Regions from separate parts of the Paenibacillus durus genome, predicted to be linked through region 1. Evidence: riboswitches for the same ligand, from Rfam matches in the RefSeq annotation. Region 1 holds a riboswitch; the other holds the start of a gene.
The links. Region 1 has a riboswitch for cobalamin ahead of cobT (nicotinate-nucleotide--dimethylbenzimidazole phosphoribosyltransferase). Riboswitches for the same ligand answer to the same signal wherever they lie in the genome.

Region 1 (8,132 bases):
CAATTTCTGTGTTCGTAAAAAAACGCCCATATAAAGATTCCTTCGTCAAAAAAATGACTGCCAAGATACGCTGTAGGCTTTAGTTTTGGTCGAGAGAGGAAAATTTGTTTTTCATCTGGAGAGGCCAAGCGTGAAAAGAGTAAGTGTGAAGAGGCATGCTGTGAAAAAGTAAATGAAAATCGCCTTGCCCTTTGTTAAATAGGGGCAAGGCGATTTTTTTACCGTAAAACGTTTCACTGCATCATACAGCTGCCCGGCGGAAGAAGTCAGGGCCTGACAGTATGCATTAATTTCCTGCATAGCGGCTGACTGGCATTCTGGTTCACCTCTTATGTGTTACAAATTACCAAAAACATAACATGTAATATTTATGGTCAATAGATGTAATGGTTTGATTCTTGCGGAATCTGGGCTGCTTCTGTTCAGCGTGTGTCCGGTGTTGGTGACCGGGGTTTTCCTGCAAATCCGCAGGTTTATCAGGTGAATTTCGGGCAGGAAAAAGTAATGCCTGCGATTGCGCAGCTTTTAGAGCATGCGCGCCGCCAGGCGGGGAGATCGGGAGAGAAATGTCTGCGCTTTTGCAGGAATTGGGTCAGGGAGGAGGATTTCCACAGAAAAAGATGTGCAAACGCAGGAATGTCCGCTAGGAGATCAGGCGGCGAGTTAAAATTCGATCATAAAACGAATAAACTTATTTATATACGTTTACAAAAGAGATTGATAATGAATTAGTATTTACAGCCAATTCAGCTATGGACAGCATCTACCTGAACACCATCCAAGGGCGGACTAAAGTCCGAACCCTAACCTTGAAGCCCAAAGGTAAATTTTATTTTGGAGAAGGCCAGCCTCTACACAGAGCGAACATCCCAATGATATCTCTTGTGCCGGGAACTTTTACAAGGGTAGTAGCCGCTATTGATCATGCAAGAACGGAGGAACTAGGAACAGTAGAGCGGTCAAGCTTTAGTTTATTGGGTTTGTTTGCGAAAGAGGAATGAGACATGAATGGTATTGTTAAACCACGATTTATGTAGCCGTCTCATTGTTCTACAGGAATTTATTGACATAAATTACAAGTATCCATATAATCTAAAATGTAATAAATCTACATTTATAAAATATAATGTAATATGTTGTAGAATAAAATAGACTTGCTATTTTTATTGAATCTAATTTCTTTGAAAGGGTGGACATTTTGACTGAAAAAATACTTCCCGTAAAAGAACCGTTTTTGACTGGATATCCATATTATGCAGGTCCTTTAACTATTCTTTCAGCATCAGAAGAGAACTATCATCCTTGGTTGATGAGCAATTTTATACAATTAGTTCTTCAACAAGAAGATACGGGTATTAAGCTGGACTTCTTCCAACCATGGGTTACCTGGGTGCCCTATAGTTGTCCTTTTCTTGATATTCAATTATTGAACAAAGACATATTTGAGAAATTTAATGATTCATCCAACATTATCAAGTCCATAACGGATCGTATTGACTCTGGCTATTATGTTTACATGAGTGTTAACCATAAATATTTATCATGTTCAAATGTACAATGGTATAAACGAATTAATATAGCACATGAGTTATTTATTTACGGCTACAATATGGAAAAAATGATACTGAATGTTGCTGACAATTTTGGAGGAAAATATGAATTCAAAGATTGTTCATTTTATGAGTTTATACAATCTTACATAAATCCGGCTAATATTAATCTACATCACTATAATAGAGTTATATTAATGAAGCTTAATAAAGATATTAATGCGGAACTCGATATTCTAAGGATTTCTGATCTTTTAACTGATTATTTAGAGTCAAGGGATACTCGTATCCGTGATGATGGAAGTGTTAATTGGGCCAAGAATAGTTTTTTAGGTATAAGTGTTTACGATAAAATTATCGAGTATTTATATTTATTGCTGGAGGATAAGTGTGAGTATGATATAAGATTTTTACATATATTATGGGAACATAAAAAATGCATGGTTTACCGGATGAAATTACTGGAGGAAAAGCAAGTTTTGCAGGATTCTAAATTTTATGAGATGTACAAAAAAATAGAAAATGATGCGTTTATTCAAAGAAGTTTAATGATTAAGTTTTATATAAATAAAAACAAAGATATTATTACGGATATGATTCTTTGGTTGAAATCACTTAAAGAAACTGAAGAATTACTATTACGTGAATTATTAGAGCTGCTGACTCGTAGCCAAATGAGTGACCCAAAATATGTATTGGGCAATTCTCATGATATCTCTTTAAAATGGTCGTTAGTTCAGCTTTAATACAGCAACAGTGAATCAACATAACAGGGCAGGAAGGACAAGATGGAAGAATGCCTCTTTATCTGATGCGCCATGGCGAGACCGATTGGAACAACAAGGGGAGAATACAAGGGATACAGGATATCGGTCTGAATGAGCGCGGGATCGGCCAGATTCAGGAAGCTTCCAGACGGCTCAGAGAACGGATGAATGTTCATGCCGTTATTTCAAGCCCATTGCGAAGAGCCTTTGAATCGGCCAAAATTATAGCTTCCGTCCACGGACTCTCTGTTAAGGTTGACAGCCGGTTCGCGGAACGCTGCTTCGGTGAGCTGGAAGGCAAGACGCTGGGGGAAATCAGGTCTGTATTCCAAATAGAAAATCCAGAGCTGATCCGCTTCCCGGTCTACGGGGTCGAATCTATGGAATTGATGCAAGTGCGGGTGTGCGACGGAATTAGCAGTCTGGAGCCGTTGGCGGACAGAAATGTACTGCTTGTAACCCATGGCAGCATCATTCAGATGATTACCGGACAAGCAGAAATCGTAGAGAACGGTACGGTAATCGAATTAACGGATAAACTGAAAAACAGACTTATAGACTTCTCTTTAAATCTCAAGTTATAATAGACGTACTTTAAGCATATTTGTCTACAACAGCATATGAGAGAAAAGGTGAAACGCTGCGGCGTTTCTTAAAAGGGAAGAACGGTGAAAATCCGTCGCGGTCCCGCCACTGTAAATGGAGAGCGAGCTTTAAGCCACTGTGTCAAATGGGAAGGCTTAAGCAACTTGGTCATTATGATCTCGTTTTTGCGTCTGATCCATAAGTCAGGAGACCTGCCTTTTTTCAACAGCACGACTGACCTACGAGGATTAGGGAGGGGGAGAACGCTTGTATTGCGGCGATTAACGGCACTTCTACGCTCTTTTGTGTGTAGGAGTGCTTTTTTGTTTCTCAACTTGTTACATAGGTCTCTAAATAAAAGAGAGGATTGTGATTTTCTTGGAAAAATTATTGCAGGTGCTAAATGAGATTGAACGGCTCAATGTTGTATCGATGCATCAAATGAGAAAGCGCGTCAACAACCTGACCAAACCTTTGGGGAGTCTTGGCCGCCTAGAGGAAATCGCTGTAAAGCTTGCTGGTATTACTGGCAGCGTGCAGCCCCGTGTGGAAAATAAAGCGATTATCGTGATGTGCGGCGATCATGGGGTCGTTCAGGAAGGTGTCAGCGCATTTCCGCAGGAAGTTACCGGGCTGATGATGGCGAATTTTATTCGCCAAGGCGCTGCGGTTAATGTGCTTGCACAGCAAGCGGGGGCGGAGGTTCACGTTGTCGATATCGGAACTTTGCTGACAGACCTGCCGGAAGGTGTAGTGCAGCGGAAAGTTCGCCCGGGAACGGCCAATATGGCTAAAGGGCCGGCGATGACCAAGGAAGAAGCGGTTGCCGCGCTCCAGGTCGGGATAGATACGGCTTACGAGCTTGCTGATAAAGGGATCGAAGTGATCGGTTTAGGGGAAATGGGCATCGGCAACACGACTCCGAGCAGCGCCATGACGGCAGTGTTCACTAACCATCCGGCGGAACAGATCACCGGAAAGGGATCGGGTATCAATGACGAAGCGTTAGCCGCCAAAACGAAGGTAATCGAACGGGCGATAGAGGTTAACCGGCCAAATCCCGGTGACGCTGTCGACGTACTCGCCAAGGTAGGGGGACTAGAAATCGCCGGGCTCGCGGGCGTGATATTAGGAGCGGCAGCCCGCAAGGTTCCGGTGGTTATTGACGGGGTGATTACAGGGGCTGCGGCGCTGGCTGCCTGCCGGATCGAACCACGCTGCCAGGATTACTTATTCGCTTCCCATTTGTCCGTTGAACCGGCGCACCGGATCGTTCTGGATGAGCTTGGGCTGAAGCCTTTACTGCATCTGGACATGCGCCTTGGAGAAGGGACTGGGGCCGCACTTGCCCTGCCTGTAATCGAATCAGCCCTCCAATTGGTTGCGAAGATGGCCACTTTTGAGGATCTCGGTATCCCGAGCCCGGCCCCCGAAGAAGATGAATTCGGCCTTGCGGTTCAGTGATCCGGCTCCGGGTGCAGCAGGATACTCAGGTTAAGCCGGTCCCGGGAAGTTGATTCTACGAACCCGGCTTCCTCTAAGGAAAGCTTGGTGTTACGGGGATAGTTGTTTCATACAGAGGAGGCAGCACGAATGGAAGAGAAGAGAGGCAAACTGCTTGTGATCGGGTTTGGGCCGGGAGCTTTTGAACAGATTACGGATCGTGCCCGCAGGGCAATTGAGGAAAGCGAAGTCATTATTGGCTACAACACTTATGTGGATTTGATCCGGGGCCTGCTGACCACTCAGGAGATCGTCAGAACCGGCATGACGGAAGAGGTAAGCCGCGCTCAGGAAGCTGTACGGCAGGCGTATATGGGAAGGACGGTTGCAGTGATTTCCAGCGGCGACGCCGGTGTATACGGAATGGCCGGGCTGATTTATGAAGTGTTGATGGAAAAGAAATGGCATCCTGATGAAGGAGTGGAAGTAGAGGTTATTCCCGGAATATCCTCGATCAACTCCTGTGCAGCCCTGCTTGGGGCGCCAATTATGCATGATGCCTGCACGATCAGTCTGAGCGATCATTTAACCCCCTGGGACACGATTGCCAAACGCGTGGAAGCGGCGGCTGCGGCAGATTTTGTAATCGCTCTGTATAATCCGCGAAGCGGAAGGCGCACCCGGCAGATCGCCGAGACTCAGCGGATTTTGCTGGGGCACCGTTCTCCGGACACGCCGGTGGGCCTGGTGAAGAGCGCTTACCGGGACCGGCAGCAGGTCGTCCTTACCACGCTCGCGGACATGCTGGAGCATGAAATAGGGATGCTTACGACGGTTATTATCGGCAACTCCTCGACGGTGGTATATGACGGGCTAATGATTACGCCAAGAGGCTACCAGCGGAAATATACGCTGGATTCCGAAGAGCAGAGACTAAGGCCAAGCGAGCGTCTGCAGGTGGCAGCGGAGCCGTGGTCACTGAGTGCGAAAGAACAGGCTGGAGAGAGCGGGGAAGCAAAGTCCGCCGAGCGTGATTTCCTGGCTTCTGCCTCTTATAGCAGCGCGAATTCGTCCAGCCCTCTCGAAGCGGCGATGGAGGCGCTGCAAATTCTCGAGGCTAAAGGCATCGTCTCCGGGGGCTCAGTCGGTTCAGCCCCGTCTGCCGCCGTGAACCCGTCCGCCCCAACTGCCGCCGCAAATCCGAACGCCCTTTTTGAGGTGGGAGTGGCGCCGGGCATTGCGAATAAGAAATTCACTGCGCGTCAAATGGCGCTGCTTGCGGAAATCGCAGGTGAACAGGGGGAAATGGAGTATACCCCGCATCACCAAATCATTCTGCGCATCCCCGGGGGCGATCCCGAGCGGGTTGTGGCGGAATTGAAAGCGGAGAAGCTGCTCGTCTTCCCGGTTGGCGATGTTGCACAGATTAAAGCCTGCGACTTCTGCAATTTGGAGAAAGACGGGTCAATCCCCGTCGCGGAAGAGCTGAACCGGGTCATCGGCGGATTAAAAACGCCCAAGGAATTGAAAATCGGCTTTAACGGCTGCGGTATGGCCTGCTATGGGGCTGTTCTTGAGGATATCGGCATTGTATACCGTAAAGGGGCGTATGACCTGTTCCTGGGCGGCAAGACGATCGGGCGAAACGCCCATCCGGCGCAGCCGGCAGCCGAAGGGATTGCAGCGGATCAAATTGTAGATACGGTTGAACGGATTTTCCGGGAATATGCCGATAAAGCTTTTCCGGGTGAAAGATTTCATAAGTTTTTTAAACGTGTGGGGACGATTGCCGGGTTCAGACATCAGGAACAGCCTGCCGCTGCTGTGGCGGATGCGGTCTGCGGCGATTAACGATCATGAGGAGGAAGAAGATGGACGCGATATTGTTGGTGGGGCATGGAAGCCGGGACCCCGAAGGGAACGAGGAACTGCTGCAGTTTGCCGATACGGTGCGTCAGGCTGCGCCCCAGTATAAAATAGAGACCTGCTTTTTGGAGTTTGTGCAGCCGGATATTGCCCGGGGAATAGCCAACTGCGTTGAGCAGGGAGCCACTCGGGTTGTTGTAATTCCGATCATGCTGTTCGCGGCGGGCCATGCCAAAATCCATATCCCTTTTGAGATTGACCGGGCCAAGAAGCTGTATCCCGCCGTGGAATTCGTCTATGGGCGTCCGATTGGCGTTCACCAAAAGGTGATGGAGATCCTGACCTCCCGTGTGGCGTCCGCCGGATTTAAGACCGGCAGCCCGGAGCTGCCGATAGAACATGGACTGCGCGAACTGGAAACGGCTGTTCTGCTGATTGGCCGGGGGAGCAGCGATGGCGATGCTAACGGCGACTTTTTTAAGATGACCCGACTGCTGTGGGAGCAGCTTCCGGTCAAATGGGTGGAAAACTGCTTTATTGGCGTTACGGAGCCTACCTTTGAGGATGGTCTGGAAAGAGTCTTACGGCTTGGCGCGAAAAAAATCTTCGTCCTTCCTTACTTTCTGTTTACAGGAATTTTGATTAAGCGAATTGAGGACATGACAGCGGAGTTTGCCGCACTGCACCCGGATATCACCGTTGAGCTTGCAGGGTATTTTGGGTTTCATCCGAAGCTGGTGGAAGCGCTGCTTGACCGGGTTGCCGAAGCGGTGGAAGGGCAGGCCTTTATGAACTGTGATATGTGCCAATACCGGTTGGCGGCCGGTCATGAGCATCATCACCATCATCACGATCATGGGCATGATCACGATCATCACCACCATGGGCACGGTCACGATCATGGGCATCACCACCACGAGAATGATCACGACCATCACCACGGGCACAGCCACGATCATTTCCATGCTCACCAGCACGATCACGAGAATGGGCATGATCATGACGATCATCATCATCACGACCACGATCATCATCATGTGGAACGTAGCCGCGCAGAATGACATCAAGAGCATGTTGAGGAGGAGACGATTTGATTTTTACCCTGTGCGGTACAAGCGATGCGAGAGAACTCGCTGCTTTGATACAACAGAACGGATTTGAAATATTGACATCGGTGGTTACCGATAATGCGGCGAAAAGTTTACAGGAAGCCAATCTGCCCGTGCGCGCCGGACGTCTGGACAAGGATGAAATCGTGACGTTAATACGCCGGGAAGAAGTTAAGGCCATTGTTGACGCAAGCCATCCGTTCGCCGAAGAAGCGCACAGGAATGCGATGGAAGCCGCGAAGGAGGCGGGTATTCCTTATATTCGTTTTGAACGGGCATCTTTAGTCTACGGTGACGATCCGAAGCTTACGGTTGTGTCGTCTTATGAAGAAGCGGCATTGGAAGCCAAGAAGCTTAAGGGCTCCATAATGCTGACTACCGGCAGCAAGACACTGTCTATTTTTACAAAGCATCTGCTGGTAGATCCCGACATCCGTCTGGTAGCCCGAATGCTGCCACGGCGCGATAATATGGAGAAATGCGAAGAGCTCGGCGTGGAGCAGAAGAACATCATTGCCCTGCAAGGGCCGTTTACCCGGGAGCTGAATGAAGCTCTGTACCGGCAGTACGGCACGACGGTGATGGTCACGAAGGAGAGCGGAAAAACCGGGGCCGTCGACGAGAAGATTGAAGCTGCGCTGAAGCTGGGTATACAAGTAATATTGATTTCCCGGCCGGAAATTGATTTTGGCGCTGTGTTTACGGATTTTCAGGATGTCATTGACGAGCTGCAACAAGTTGCCCGCTATATAAAATGAACTTGAAAAAATGACATCAGGGTAAGGAGTAACGAAGGGGAAGTTTGGAACTGG
Region 2 (8,132 bases), 2.0 Mb from region 1:
TGTACAGGGTGAGGCCCAGGATCAGATTCAGAATCACCCGCGTAACGATGAAGCTGCTGAGCGCAGAATCGACTTGCTCCAGCGTTTCCTGCCCTTCACTCCGGTATTTTCGCGGAATCAGTCCGAGCAGAATACGGGGCAGCTTATGGCTGTCTTTCAGCATATAGTACAAAATAATCGGCAGCGTGGCCACAACGACAACAATGTTGGAGATGACCGTTATCAGATTGCTGATGGAGTTCGTTACCCAGGTTACCGCGTTTTGCAGGTATTCGGTTAGCCGGACCGTCAAATCCGATTCCCCGTGAAATAACCTCGCAAACATCGGGTTCTCGCGCAGACGGTCAAGCTGGGTCTGGAGATCCTGGACAAGGTACGGCGCGTTTCGGATAAAATTTTGGATTTGATCCTGCAGCGTCGGCCAGACGGCGACCCAGAAAATAGCGAACAGAGCAATAAATACGGCATAGATGAGCAAAATGGCGATCGGGCGCTTGAGCTTTCTTTTTTCCAGATAATTGACCAGCGGGCGGAGCAAATAATACATGAATCCGGAGAGCATCATCGGTACAAGCAGCAGGTTAATGATGGTTCCGATAGGCGAGAATAGAACGATAACCTTGGAGCCGAGATAAAGGATAAGCAGTAGAAATATGATTCCAAGCGTGGTACGGAAAAACTTGTTCTGCAGCAGCAATGGCCGCACCTCCTAATATGGACCCAAATAGTATGTATGATGGATCTACTAATATGCAGTCTACTAAATAGTTAAACCCGATTCCAGGTTTGTAACCGCCGGATTCATTTCAGGCCAAGGAATGGCGAACATGACAAACAGGCTGTCTTCCCGAATTAATCGGAACGAAAGACAGCCTTGCTTTCATGTACTTCTGCGAGAGCGGCGCCGCCGTTTCTTCTTGAAATATAAGACTTTATAAGCTTCTCGCCTATCGTTTGGCCTTATATTTTTACGAGAAACGTACCTGCTTCTTAAAAAGACTCCGTCAGGCGTTTCTTCTTATTATCTTAATTTTTTGTTAGGTTCTGCCTGAGTCGTTTCCTTTGCTTTTACAAGGGACAAGAAAAAGAAGAAATCGCCTAAAGCGCTCAGCGCCGCAGCGATGATGGCGTAATCTTCTGCGGACATTTCCTCTTCCTGTGGGATGCGTTGGATGTTTTTCTTATTTGCCATCTTCTCTCACCCGCTTCATCTGGTCGTATGCTACAAGGTATGCTGCGAAGAGTAAAGACGGAATAGGCGGGAAGGATGTATTTTCCAAGGCTTCTTGAGCAGGAAGGGGCATATTGATTATACTGGATTAATCGGACAATCACTGGCTAAAGGAGAATTAAGGGATGATACTGCATAAAGGGGAGATTTTATTTAGGCAGGGCGATAGCTGTGATACGTTGTACCATATCAAGAGCGGTCTATTCAAGGTGACAAGACTGCATGAGAATGGGAATATCGTGCTGTTCAACATTCTTTATCCCGGGGAGACGGTGCCTCACCATTCGCTCATCTCGCCTAAAGAAGCTCACGGGACGGCCACTGCGCTCATGAGCAGCGAAGCCCAGCCCATCCCGGCCTCGGAATGGTACCGCCAGCTTCGCGAGGAGCCGGGTAAAGCAATGGAGGTTGCCCTTCTGCTGCAGGAAAAGGTAAGATTCATGCAGACCCGGCTGGATCATCTTACGATCGGGTCGCCTGCCGAAAGGCTGGAGCTGCTAATAAAATGGCTGCGCGATTATTCGCACGGGGTCCCATTAACCGAACTGCTGACTCAGGAAGAGATCGGACAGCTGATCGGCGTCCGCAGGGAGACGGTGAACAGGCTGCTGCGCGGCTGAGCTTGTACTTTTTCTGGAAGAACTTGTCTACTTGTTGGGAAATAGCCTTTTCTGTGGTATAATGGGGTCAGAATTCAAAACAAAATCGAAAGGATCAGGATACCATGTGTCCCCGAAGGACGATTCCCCAAAGGACGATTTGGAAACGTTATGATCTATCTTATACTTAGCTTCCTTGTAGAAGGTGTGTGAACAGTCAGTTGACGCTAGCCGCCTCTACGAAGGAAGGGAATAGGTATGCGAAGGAGAAAGACAACCGATTCACCCCGTCGTAGAGGTTGGTGGGACGTCTAGCCGCCATTTACGATAAGGGGAGCCTGTATGAGGAACCATAACAGCGGTGTTCGTCTGCCGCTACAATTGACGATTAATTTGATCGGAACGTTGTTGCTTAGTTTTACTTACTATCACATCAATTATCAGAACCATTTGACCGAGGGCGGGTTCGTTGGGCTGTCGCTGCTCGGCAAGTACGTTCTGGGACTGTCGCCATCGCTCACCGTGCTGCTGCTTGATCTTCCGGTTCTGCTGGCAGCCTTGGTACTCAAAGGAAAGAGATTTGTCTGCAATACATTTATTTCCATAGGGTCGTTTACCGTGTTCTACGGACTGATGGAGCGCTATTCCGGACTAGTGCTTAATTTCCATGGCAACCTGGCGCTGGCGGCGCTGCTGTCCGGACTGCTGACGGGTCTTGGCGCGGGACTGGTGCTGCGATGCGGAGGCGCTAGCGGCGGTGATGACATCCTGTCTCTCTTGATCAGCGAGTGGAAGGGGATTAAGGTCGGCACCGTGTTCATTATAATGGACATTGTCGTGCTGCTGCTGTCACTCTTCTATATGCCGCTCAGAGAAACGATGTATACGGCGATGGCGGTGATCGTGGCCGGCCAGGTTATCACGTTTATAACCTCGCTTGGCAAGCCGAAACGGACAAAGAAAAAGCTGCAGGTTCAGCCTGCGCTTGTGGGCCGTAAAGAAGCAACCGCCGCAGGAAAATTATAATAATTATTTGGGGTCAGCCGAAACCGGCTGGCTTTTTCTACGTATAGAAGGAGTAAGGATGCAAATCCTAAAACTATACAGTATCCGAATAAAAGGAGGAAACAGCATGCTCAGGAGGCTTATCGACAAACTCATTCACTCCGTCGGACACTCGAAACACGAAAGACACGGAGGTTCTTCCGGAAATTACCGGAGACCAATGCATTACAGAAATTCGTCCAGCAGCAGACCCGGTTACGGGAGCGGACGCGGCCACGGCTATTACAAGAACAGATATGGAAGTTCAAGCTGAATATTCGCTTCTAAATGCAGTAAATAAGAAACGGATGCTAACCTATTTTAGGGAGGCGTCCGTTTCTTGTTATTCATTGAGATCGGCTAAGGAGTCCAAATCGGATAATGCCTGCTGGGCATCCCGAATGAACTCCTGCGTTTCCGTGTATGGATTCGATTCCTCGTCAAGCAGTCTCAGCAGTATGTGCCGCACTCCCGCCGTAAGCTCCAGCTCTTCGGACCAGCTTCGCTCGGCGCCGCCCGGCGCGGGAGTATACCCTGAATACAGCATATAAAGCATAAGATGTCCGATATCGTGCAAATCCGATTGTTTGGACGCGGGCATGCGCTTTGGCAGTCCGTCCTTATCCCGCTCCGCTTCGCCGTTATTACAAGGGGGATCGTCCCCGATCCGGCGGGCCAGACCAAAATCGATTAAGTAGATATCATCCCCCCGGAGAATGATGTTGGGAATGCGCAGATCAAGGTGCACGAAGCCGCGTTCATGCACATGGTTCACCCGTTCCATCAAGCTCAAGACGAAGCGGAGCGTGTCTTTTTCCCCGAAAATGAATCCCCGCTCGAAAATTAGCTGCTCCAATGTATAACCCTCAATATAATCGGTAACCAGCCAAGCAGAGCCGTTCTCCTCAAAATAATCTCTGCAGGCCGGGATATAGGGATGATCCAGCTGCTTAAGGATATCCCGTTCCCGCTTCAGCATCTGCTTCCCAGCATCCTGTTTGCTCGGTTTGGCCTGTTTGACGGCCACCTGGCGTCTCTCCCGCTTATCCAGGCAGCGGTAAGCCAGTCCGTAGCTTCCCATGCCGATCCGGGAGAGCACCTCGTAACGCTGCCCAATCAGCTCTCCTTTCTCCCTGGGGTAATCCCTCCAGGCGGATATGAATGCGCGCATGCGTGCAAGCAATGGACATCCTCCCAACAGTATTCCGTCATGTGTAATCTATTCCTTCATTATTGCATATTTACCTAGGGCATTCGCAAGTCTGGAAGTCAGATGACAAGAGATGCGGTTAGAGTTTCTTACCTGAAAAGTGGGGCTGCAAGTTTCAGAAATTACATCCAGTGTTTAAGCTACAGTATAAAGAAAAAATATTGAAATCTAATCATTGAGGAGGCGTAAGCTTGGATCTGCTAGCCATTATTAAAGCCATCGTACTTGGTCTGGTCGAAGGCCTGACCGAATTCGCTCCGGTATCTTCTACAGGACATATGATTATTGTCGATGATATATGGTTGAAATCGCAGGAGTTTCTCGGAAAATACACAGCTAATACATTTAAAGTCGTGACCCAGCTCGGTTCAATCCTTGCGGTTGTCGTCATTTTCAGGAAACGTTTTATTGATTTGCTCGGACTGAAACGCTTTAGCAAGGAATCGCTTGAACCGGTCCCGGACGGCCAGCTGCAGGTACAGACCGGGGGCCGTCTGAAGCTTGGACAGGTTATTGTAGGTCTCATTCCTGCCGGTCTGCTAGGAATGTTATTCGAAGATTATATTGATGAATATTTGTTCTCGACATCAACCGTGCTGATCGGTCTGGTAATTGGCGCCCTATTTATGATTTGCGCGGATTTATTTGCTCCGAAGCGCGCCAGGAAGCAGAGTGTTGACCAGATTACATACAGGCAAGCGCTTGCGGTGGGGTTAATCCAGTGTGTCTCGCTCTGGCCCGGCTTCTCCCGCTCCGGCTCGACGATTTCGGGAGGCGTCCTGCTTGGCCTGAGCCACCGGGCCGCCGCCGATTTCACCTTTATTATGGCCGTTCCGATCATGGCCGGCGCAAGCCTGATCTCGCTTTACAAGAACTGGCAGTATTTTACGCTCGATGCACTGCCGTTCTTTATCGCCGGATTTATCAGCGCCTTCGTGTTCGCGCTGCTGTCGATGCGGTTCTTTCTGAAGCTGATCAACCGGATCAAGCTGCTGCCGTTCGCCATCTACCGCATTGTGCTGGCCACCGTGGTCTATATTATTTTCTTTTAACCGGTTATCAGGTATCGATATAACCAGAACCCCTATCTCCTATTGCGAGCCGCAGGGTCTTGCCGTAACATAAATGTTGTACTCATCAACCACTCAAACCATTCACTAAATAACGGAAACAGGTGCTTGCCGGAATAGAGAATTCCGGAGCTTAATAGGGAAGCTCGGTGCAAAGCCGACGCGGTCCCGCCACTGTAACGGAAGAGTCTTTCAGCCCTTTATGCCACTGTCAGCCCGCGCTGACGGGAAGGCCGCTTACGGACGATGACGCCGCAGCCAGGAGACCTGCCTGTTTCAACGCACTGCAGTACCTACGGGAGATAGGGAGGTGTTAGATCGCAAACGTGATATTAACGTAGGCGTCTTTCCTCTTGGGCTTTTAAGGAAGGACGCCTTTTTGTTGGATCGTTTATGTGAAATAGGAAGCGGGCCTTCCGAGGCGGATAAGATGTCACTTCCTCAAACAACGTAGTTTGATGTTTTTTTGGAAGACCACGGCAGGATAAGTCGAATAGGAGGAACATGGAAATGACAACGCAAGTAAAAACAAGCAATCTCGGATATCCAAGAATCGGCGCGAACCGGGAATGGAAAAAAGCGCTGGAGGGTTACTGGGCGGGACGAACCCAGGAGGAACAGCTGCGGGCGGAAATGGACCGCATGCAGCTGGGTAATCTGCGCAAGCAGCAGGAGGCGGGTATCGATCTGATTCCTGTCGGAGATTTCACCTATTACGATCATGTGCTGGATACGGCAGTCATGTTCGGCATTGTGCCGCCCAGGTACCGGTATGAAGATAGACCTGCCGGACTGGATTTATATTTTGCCATGGCCCGAGGTAATTCCCGGGCGGCGGCATGCGAAATGACGAAATGGTTCAATACGAATTACCATTACATCGTGCCGGAGATCGGGGATCTTAAGCCTGTTCTGACGGAGAACAAACCGCTTGCCGCATACCGGTTCGCCAAATCGCAGGCGGGCATTGACGGCAAGCCCGTGGTCATTGGACTCTATACGTTCCTGAAGCTGTCCAAGGGCTTTGCCCCTTCGGAAATCCGCAGTGTGGCGCAGCGCTTTCTGCCGGTCTATGTGCAGCTGCTGCAGGAACTGGAGCGAGAGGGGGCGGCCTGGGTTCAAATAGACGAACCTGCGGTAGTGACCGGACTTCGGGAAGAGGATATTAAGCTTCTAAGCGAAATTTATGGCGAGCTTCATTCCGCTGTTCCGGGACTCTCCATTATGCTGCAGACTTACTTCGAGTCCGCCGAACCGCTTGAAGCCCTGCTGAAGCTGCCGGTGCAGGGGATCGGACTCGATTTTGTACACGACAGCGGGGCTAATCTGGAAGCGATCGAGCGCTTGGGCTGGCCGAAGGATAAGACGCTTGGAGCCGGAGTGATCGACGGGCGCGGGATTTGGCGCTGCGACCCGGATGATAAGCTGGCGCTGGCTCAGCGCTTGACTGCCCTTGTCCCGGAGGGCAAATTGATTTTGCAGCCGTCCAGCAGCCTGCTGCACGTGCCTGTGACAGTGCGCAGCGAGGAGAAGCTGAAGCCGGAGGTGCGCAGCGCGCTGGCCTTCGCCGATGAGAAGCTGGCGGAGCTTGCGCTGCTGAAACGGGCGCTGCTTGAGGGCCGTGACGCCGCCGGGGCTTCGTTAGCCGAGACGCAGGCTGCGCTGGCCGCCTTCCGCAAGCTGCCCGAGCGCAGCCGCGCGGACGTGGCGGAGCTTGAACGCGGCCTGGCCGAGCTGCCCGACCGGCGAAGCCCGGCCTATGCCGAGCGGGCAAAGCGCCAGCAGGACAAGTGGCGGCTGCCGCTGCTGCCGACAACGACCATCGGCAGCTTTCCGCAGACGCCGGAGGTCCGGCAGGCGCGGCTGAAATGGCGCAAGGGCGAGCTGAGCGAGGAAGTCTATGACGGCTTTATCCGCCGGCAAATTGCGGACTCCATCGCACTTCAGGAGAACATCGGTCTGGATGTTCTGGTGCATGGCGAGTTTGAACGAACAGATATGGTGGAGTTCTTCGGGGAGAAGCTGGATGGATTTCTGTTCACCCAGAACGGCTGGGTGCAATCCTACGGTTCCCGGTGCGTTAAGCCGCCGGTCATATACGCCGATGTCGCGTTCACCGAACCGATGACTGTCAAGGAAAGCGTCTATGCGCAGTCTTTGACGAAGCTGCCGGTAAAGGGCATGCTGACCGGGCCGGTCACGATTCTGAACTGGTCCTTCGTGCGTGACGATTTAAGCCGGGAGCGGCTAGCGAACCAGATTGCGCTCGCGCTGCGGCAGGAGGTGCTGGCACTCGAAAGCGCTGGAGTGGAAATGATTCAGGTGGACGAGCCGGCGGTGCGTGAAGGACTTCCGCTCAAGGAGAAGGACCGCAGGCATTATCTGGACTGGGCCGTAAAATCTTTCAGAATCTCAACGAATCTCGTCCGCGATACGACGCAAATTCATACCCATATGTGCTATTGCGAATTTGGTGATATGATCGACTCCATTTCCGATATGGATGCGGATGTTATTTCCATTGAGACATCGCGCAGCCATGGTGAGCTGATTGCAAGCTTTGAGAAAATGGAATATGACAAGGGGATCGGCCTTGGAGTATACGACATTCATAGTCCGCGGGTTCCGTCGGTCGAAGAAATGGAGACCGGCATCGACCGTGCGCTGCGGGTGCTGCACCCGGAGCAGTTCTGGATCAATCCGGACTGCGGACTGAAGACGCGGGGCTGGAGCGAGACGGAGGCATCATTGCGAAATATGGTGGCGGCCGCTGAGGATGCAAGAAAGAAAGCGCGGGCTATTCAGCCGTAACTTGCGAAAGATCGACTTTAAAAAGCAATAAACCGGGAATCCGATCCCGGTTTATTGCTTTTTATATACATACCTTATTTCTTCTTAAACGTGTCACAATCTGTTTCTTCGGAGCGGGAAGCTTGTTGCACGTTGTTGAAAGCAATGAAGATCGACTCAGCGTTGCA

Region 2: it holds a riboswitch for cobalamin, as region 1 does, so the genes downstream of both, metE (5-methyltetrahydropteroyltriglutamate--homocysteine S-methyltransferase) here and cobT (nicotinate-nucleotide--dimethylbenzimidazole phosphoribosyltransferase) in region 1, are expected to answer to the same signal.

What each region holds. Positions count from the first base shown of each region.
Region 1 covers NZ_CP009288.1:2,152,357-2,160,488, forward strand. Annotated here, with positions in the region: gene PDUR_RS09675 (hypothetical protein) at 1,199-2,296, shown strand; gene PDUR_RS09680 (histidine phosphatase family protein) at 2,347-2,901, shown strand; cobalamin riboswitch at 2,931-3,136, shown strand; gene cobT (nicotinate-nucleotide--dimethylbenzimidazole phosphoribosyltransferase) at 3,272-4,366, shown strand; gene cobJ (precorrin-3B C(17)-methyltransferase) at 4,496-6,196, shown strand; gene PDUR_RS09695 (sirohydrochlorin chelatase) at 6,217-7,272, shown strand; gene cobK (precorrin-6A reductase) at 7,302-8,078, shown strand.
Region 2 covers NZ_CP009288.1:4,154,113-4,162,244, reverse strand. Annotated here, with positions in the region: gene PDUR_RS17955 (AI-2E family transporter) at 1-697, opposite strand, end outside; gene PDUR_RS28845 (hypothetical protein) at 1,022-1,192, opposite strand; gene PDUR_RS17950 (Crp/Fnr family transcriptional regulator) at 1,357-1,851, shown strand; gene PDUR_RS17945 (YitT family protein) at 2,173-2,856, shown strand; gene PDUR_RS17935 (serine/threonine protein kinase) at 3,218-4,057, opposite strand; gene PDUR_RS17930 (undecaprenyl-diphosphate phosphatase) at 4,276-5,136, shown strand; cobalamin riboswitch at 5,240-5,443, shown strand; gene metE (5-methyltetrahydropteroyltriglutamate--homocysteine S-methyltransferase) at 5,665-7,965, shown strand; gene PDUR_RS28205 (DUF1540 domain-containing protein) at 8,040-8,132, opposite strand, start outside.